Regions from separate parts of the Aeribacillus sp. FSL K6-8394 genome, predicted to be linked through region 1. Evidence: predicted binding sites of a transcription regulator. Region 1 holds the regulator's gene; each other region holds the start of a gene.
The links. Region 1 encodes LexA, which represses DNA repair genes until DNA is damaged. Its sites were predicted from a motif close to CGAACATATGTTCG; they were not measured.
Positions count from the first base shown of each region.

Region 2: uvrB (excinuclease ABC subunit UvrB) is a predicted target of LexA. The motif match lies at 1,449-1,462, and genes of this name have one in related genera.
Region 3: NSR00_RS06855 (Y-family DNA polymerase) is a predicted target of LexA. The motif match lies at 1,472-1,485, and genes of this name have one in related genera.

Region 1 is NZ_JBBPAA010000001.1:965,552-967,828, forward strand. It holds gene NSR00_RS04455 (YneB family resolvase-like protein) at 1-488, opposite strand, end outside; gene yneA (cell division suppressor protein YneA) at 507-821, opposite strand; gene lexA (transcriptional repressor LexA) at 981-1,604, shown strand; gene gdhA (NADP-specific glutamate dehydrogenase) at 1,934-2,277, shown strand, end outside.
Region 2 is NZ_JBBPAA010000002.1:679,429-681,705, reverse strand. It holds gene uvrB (excinuclease ABC subunit UvrB) at 1-1,380, opposite strand, end outside; gene NSR00_RS15620 (CsbA family protein) at 1,506-1,736, opposite strand; gene NSR00_RS15615 (hypothetical protein) at 2,112-2,277, opposite strand, start outside.
Region 3 is NZ_JBBPAA010000001.1:1,451,223-1,453,499, forward strand. It holds gene NSR00_RS06850 (YolD-like family protein) at 1-121, opposite strand, end outside; gene NSR00_RS06855 (Y-family DNA polymerase) at 160-1,416, opposite strand; gene NSR00_RS06860 (SDR family NAD(P)-dependent oxidoreductase) at 1,756-2,277, opposite strand, start outside.

The DNA of each region.
Region 1 (2,277 bases):
CTTTTATAGGAAGAATTTCTATTCTTTAAATTTTTTTCAGGCCTGTACCCATTTTGTATAGCTCTCAACATTCCCCGCTTTATTTTCAAATTATGAATTTTTCGTTGATATTCTTCGACAATTCCTATGATTTCAAGCACCATCGTGTCTGATTCAGACAGTTCCATCTCCCCGCGATGGGCAGCGGTGAAAATTTTCACACCTTGTTTCAAAATGGAATGGACAATGGCGATTTTGGCATTCCCTCTGCCAATTCTTGTTTCATCCTGTATTAATACCGCTTCAATATCTTTCTCCTCAATCAATTCCAGCAGTTGAAAAACCCCTTCACGATCAACATCATACCCGCTCGCTTTTTCTTCTATCACTTCAACAACTTCCATACCGTTTTCAGCTGCGAGCTTTAACAGCTCGTCCTTCTGTCTTTTCAAAGATGTTTCCTGCTCATCTTTTTCAGTGCTGACTCTTGCATAAACGACTGCTCTCATGTTAAATGCTCCTTGCGGTTATTCTTTGTTTGCCAAATATTCAGCATTGTAGTATTTATTTTTTTCAATCGGAATGACGATTGTTTCCCCCGGTTTTACAACAAGGCTTTGGAGATTGTTTCGCTCCTGAACCCATTTAACAAACTCTGAATGAGACATATTGTCATATTCTTTATATTCATCAGCGATTTTCCACAAACTGTCCCCTTCCTTCACTTGAACCTCCAAATAATGATCGAGCTCTTCCCTTTCTCCAGTATACGAAATCGCCAAAACTGCCGCCATGATGACAAGGAAAAAAGAAACGATGTAAGACCATGATAATTTATCCATATAGAACCGCCCCCTGAAACAGAATATTTGTTCGGTTTTTTGTTTTTAAGTATAAAAGGGAACACATGTTTCTGTCAAGCAAATATTCGAACTTACGTTTGCTTTTTTGGAAAAATCATGCTATAATCGACACAAATTGATATGACTGAGGTGCTTGACATGTCAACAAAATTATCTAAGAGACAACAAGATATTTTGAACTTCATTAAGGAGGAAGTAAAAAAGAAAGGATACCCTCCCTCTGTAAGAGAAATCGGCGAAGCGGTCGGTCTTGCCTCCAGTTCAACTGTTCACGGGCATTTAGCAAAGCTTGAGAGCAAAGGACTGATTAGAAGAGACCCCACAAAGCCGAGAGCCATTGAAATTTTGGACGATGATGGCAGCCACCTTCTAACAAACAATGTGATCAACGTGCCGGTCATAGGAAAAGTGACGGCTGGTATTCCGATCACTGCCGTTGAAAACATCGAAGAATATTTTCCGCTTCCGAATCATATTGCATCAGGTGATGATCAACTTTTCATGCTTGAAGTAGTCGGAGAAAGCATGATCGAAGCAGGCATTCTGGACGGAGATTTAGTTATTGTCAGACAGCAGCAAACAGCCAATAACGGCGACATCGTTGTCGCGCTCACAGACGACAATGAAGCGACCGTAAAAAGGTTTTTCAAAGAAAAAGACTTTATACGGCTTCAGCCGGAAAACCCAACAATGGAACCGATTATTTTAAAAAATGTGACAATACTCGGAAAAGTGATCGGGCTATACCGTTCCATACACTGAATATTCGATGTCTCAAAACAGGTGAGGCATCCTTTTTCTTTTTATAAAATTTTCAAAATTCCCTCTCTTAGCGATGTTAAATTTTTAAAAATGTTTTCTAATCAATATGTATGCAGACAAGCTAGATTCAATGAAACAAATTTCAGGCGCCTTCTCCGCGCCTGCATGCAAAGCTATTATGCAACAATTCTCAACAGTCATTGTTTTTTGATTTATTTTGTTGTAGAATTTTTTATTGTAGATTTCGCTTCCTTAGCCAGTGCCGGGATGATTTACTGAATTGTTTGAATTCTTCTAACTGCTTAAATTTTAGGTATAGGAGAGGTGCTATGAATCAATTACTTATGAAACAAAGTGAATTGGAAAATGCAAAGCAATATGTCAATGAAGTATTTCAATCCGTGCAAGAAAAAAATCCGAATGAGCCTGAGTTTCTTCAAGCTGTAAAAGAAATATTTGACTCGCTTGTGCCTGTATTTGCTCAACATCCTACATATATAAAGCACGGAATACTTGAAAGAATTGTTGAGCCGGAAAGATTGATCATTTTTCGCGTTCCATGGGTGGATGACGAAGGAAAAGTGCGTGTAAACCGCGGATTTAGAGTGCAATATAATAGTGCAATTGGGCCATATAAAGGAGGCTTGCGCTTTCACCCGACCGTCAACGCCAG
Region 2 (2,277 bases), on a different contig from region 1:
TAAATCTTCTGCCATTTTTTTCGTTAATGTGGTCACAAGCACCCGCTCATTCCGTTTAACCCGCTTTTGAATTTCGCCGATTAAATCGTCTATTTGCCCTTCAACAGGTCGGACGTCAATGGTTGGATCTAAAAGTCCAGTCGGGCGGATAATCTGTTCGACAACAACCGGCGTATGCTCCAGCTCATACGGCCCAGGGGTGGCAGAAACATAAATGACATGTTTCATATGCTTTTCAAATTCCTCAAATTTTAACGGACGGTTGTCAAGTGCTGAAGGCAAACGGAATCCATGATCGACAAGCACTTGTTTTCTCGCCTGGTCGCCGTTGTACATCCCGCGGATTTGCGGAATCGTCACATGCGACTCGTCAATGACGATCAAAAAATCATCTCCAAAATAATCTAAAAGCGTATAAGGAGTCGAACCGGGCGGTCTTAATGTAAGATGACGGGAGTAGTTTTCAATCCCGGAGCAAAAGCCCATCTCCCGCATCATTTCTAAATCATATCTTGTCCGTTGCTCGAGCCGTTGCGCTTCCAAAAGCTTTCCATTCTCCCGCAGTTCATGCAGCCGTTCCTCAAGCTCCTTTTCAATATTAGCAATGGCAATTTTCATTTTTTCTTCTCTTGTCACAAAGTGTGATGCTGGGAAAATCGCTACATGCTCCCGCTCTCCAATAATTTCGCCTGTCAGCGCATCAACTTCACGGATGCGGTCGATTTCATCTCCGAAAAATTCCACGCGGATACAATGTTCATCGCGCGAAGCAGGGAAAATTTCCACTACATCCCCGCGCACGCGAAAAGTTCCCCTGCGAAAATCTACATCATTTCTTTCATACTGAACATCCACTAAACGGCGCAGCAAGTCATTGCGCTCGATTTCCATTCCTGTGCGAAGACTTACGACCAGCTCACGATATTCTTCTGGCGAACCTAAACCATATATGCAAGAAACGCTTGCGATAATAATAACATCTTTCCGTTCAAACAATGCAGAGGTGGCCGAATGTCTTAATTTATCAATTTCATCATTAATGCTCGCATCTTTTTCAATATACGTATCTGTTTGCGGAACATACGCTTCCGGCTGATAATAGTCATAATAGCTGACAAAATATTCAACTGCATTGTTCGGGAAAAATTCTTTAAACTCGCTATACAGCTGTCCGGCAAGCGTTTTATTATGGGCAATGACCAGCGTCGGTTTGTTTACTTCTTTAATCACATTGGATATCGTAAACGTTTTGCCAGTTCCAGTTGCACCTAACAATGTCTGATGTTTTTTTCCTTGCCTGATTCCCTCCACCAGCTCTTTGATAGCTTTCGGCTGATCTCCTTGAGGCTGGTAATTTGAAACTAATTCAAACCGATCCATGGAACATCCTCCAATTCAGAAACTTATATTTTATTTTAACATATAATCAGGCTGAATCACCAAAAATACGAACTGACGTTTGATTTTCATAGACAATAAAAACCTGTCAATCGTGTTGAACAGGTTTAAGTAGATGTTTTCTTATCTTTTTTCATGCTTCTGGCAGCGATAAAACCAGCCGCTAAGCTGGCTACATCCAAAATGGCGATATAAATAGTATCCATATGACCTGCAAAATAAGAGGCAATTAATAAACCAGCCGTCAACAATGTCCCAACGACATGACTATATGTAACTCTTGTGAAAAATAAGACAAGCAAAAAAGGGGCGAATGCGGCAAACACAAGCTTGATCATAAAAAAACCTCTTTTCGTCAACGGTTATACATTTATTATATTGAAGCCCTCAAAAAGCTTTCAAGCAAAACCACAAAAGAGAAGGGAAAAATAAGCCAATGCAAAGAATAAAAAATGATGCGATGTATAGCGGTCAGAAAACCTAGGATACAGGGGAAATAGTTGAAAGCGATGAAGTCAAAATAAACGAATAGAAATAGCTTTATGATTATATTTAAATGCAATAATGAAGCTCATAGGCTAAAAAATTCGCCTTTATTAAAGCAACTTTTATACTATATTTACTTTTTTCTTTATACGGTCACCCCCTAAGACTACCCTAAGCATATAAAAAGCACCCAATAGTCGCCTCTTTCAACTATTGGATACTCTTTCTTAATCTTGAGATAGATATAACAAATGATCTAAATTTACATATGAAATATCGTATTCAGAATTTACTGCATGTAATATTTTTTGATAATCTTCCACCTTAAGATCTAGTGGTAGATTTTCAAACAATTCTCCATTTACATGAAAATCCAGTATTAATGCACAAAAA
Region 3 (2,277 bases), 490 kb from region 1:
TTTGTTCATCTAAAACCGGTTTTTCGACTTTATCTAAACTTTCATTGTATTCCCTTAGTAATTTCACATGCTCGGGCAGCATCATAGCTGTCCATTTTATGCCTCCACGATCCTGAATCATTGTTTATCCCATCCTTTGCTTTCTTTTCTTCATATTCGTTACGCATAATGCCCGCCGATCAGCTTGTTGCGGTGAAGACTCGTTCCTGCCTTCGTATACGAAACAGCGCGCAGCAGTGCATTGGAGCCGTGCTTGTTCCGAATCGCATCCATTACATATCCTAAACGATGCTCTTTTATGCGGTTCGGCCTAAACAAATCAAGCTGCATGCCGCTGTCTTTTTCCACGTTGGAAAGAGAGATGGAAATTTTTCTGACTGTCTTTCCCTCATAAAAACGATCAAACAGCGAAAGGCAGGCTCGATAAAGATCCATCGTAATATTTGTTGAGACATCCATCGTTTTTGAACGGTAAAATCCTCCTCCGCCTTCCTTTTGGCTGTAGCCGATTCCAAGGCTGATTGTTCTCCCCGCCATCCGGTGTTCCCTCGCTCTTTTTGCCACTTCCTCGCACATTTCTAAGATGACGCATTTCACCTCTTCGGGGTCCGGATAGTCGCGAAGCAATATTTGATTTTTTCCAAAACTGATTTGCCCCAGCATAATCGGAGAGCCTATGTCGGAAAGATCTATTCCCCATGCGTGGTAATAAAGCTGATTCCCCATGACGCCGAACTTCTTTTCAAGGAGCTCTAACGGATAATTTGCGAGCTGACCGACTGTAAAAATTCCCATTCGATTTAACGTTTTTTCAAGTCTTGCCCCAATCCCCCACATCTTACGCAACGGCTTGATGCTCCACAGCTTCGTTTTGACATCATCATACGTCCATTCCGCTATACCTTTCTTTTTCGCCTCCAAATCTAGACAAAGCTTCGCCATCAATATGTTTGGACCGATCCCGACCGCACATGGGAGAGAAAATTCATTTCGTAAATCTTCCACAATTTTTTCGGCCAGACTATGCGCATCCCCCCAAAGTCTTTCTGTTCCATCTGCAGTAATAAAACATTCATCTACGCTGTAAACATGGATGTTTTCTTTCGGAACATAGCGGTTCAGCAGCCGAGTAATTTCAGCAGAAATCCGTAAATACGTCGCCATTTTCGGAGTGATGAGGCGGATGCGGGGGTCGTTTGGAATTTGAAATAAGCGGGATCCGGTTTGAATTCCGAAATCTTCCTTCAGTTTTGGTGAAGCGGCCAATACAATGCTTCCTGTCCGCTCTTTGTCCCCAACGATAGCAATGTGGGCTGTTAAAGGATCAAGCCCAAGTATGACCGCCGCACAGCTCGCATAAAAGCTTTTCATATCGATGCATAATATATGCCGGTTTGGAAACGATTCATAATTCATTCCATCATCCCCTCATGAGAATGTATGTTCGGTTTTATTTTATTTTTATTGTATGGGAATATACGTTCGGTTTCAATGGGAATTTGCGCCATTTTTCGCGGTACAAAAGGAGCATAACAACGAAGTACGGCATCGAAAAACAGATATTAAGCTTGGAAAGCTTATTCAAAATACAGCCGCGTTTTTTAGAAGATTTAAGTTGGAGACAAATCGGTGAAAGAGCTGAATTTTTTATCAAAATAAAAAGACGCTTGACGCGCCTTTTCAGAAGTGAGAGCGGAGATTTTAGCGAAAAGTCCGCCTTAAGCTTTCTGTTCATTTCCTGCATAATGCTCCCGGTCATTTTTGCCGAAACAAATTTCCGGCAACTTTTTCAAATAGGGAGGGCATGAGACGATAAACAAGCCCGCCAAGCTCCATCCAAACAGGCATATTAATTTCCCGTTTATTTGTCAGCATCACGCTCACGATTTTTTGTGCAACAGCTTCCGGATTAAGCATCCAGCGTTGGACGTTTTTCACATAATCCCCTGACGTATCGGCAAGATTGAAAAAATCCGTTTCAATTGGACCCGGATTGACAGATGTTACAAAAATCCCGCGGTCCGCCACTTCCATCCGCAAGCTGTTCGTAAAGCCTAAAACAGCATGTTTTGTAGCAGAATAGATGCTTGATTTCGGAGTAGCTATTTTGCCAGCCTGAGAGGCGACATTAATAATATGCCCTTCCCGTTGGGCCAGCATCTTCGGAAGAACCAGCTTTGTCGCAGCAATTAATCCGAACACATTTACTTTAAACATTTGCTGCATCTCTTCGAATGTTGCTTCCTCTGCATTTCGAAAAATACCAAAACCAGCATT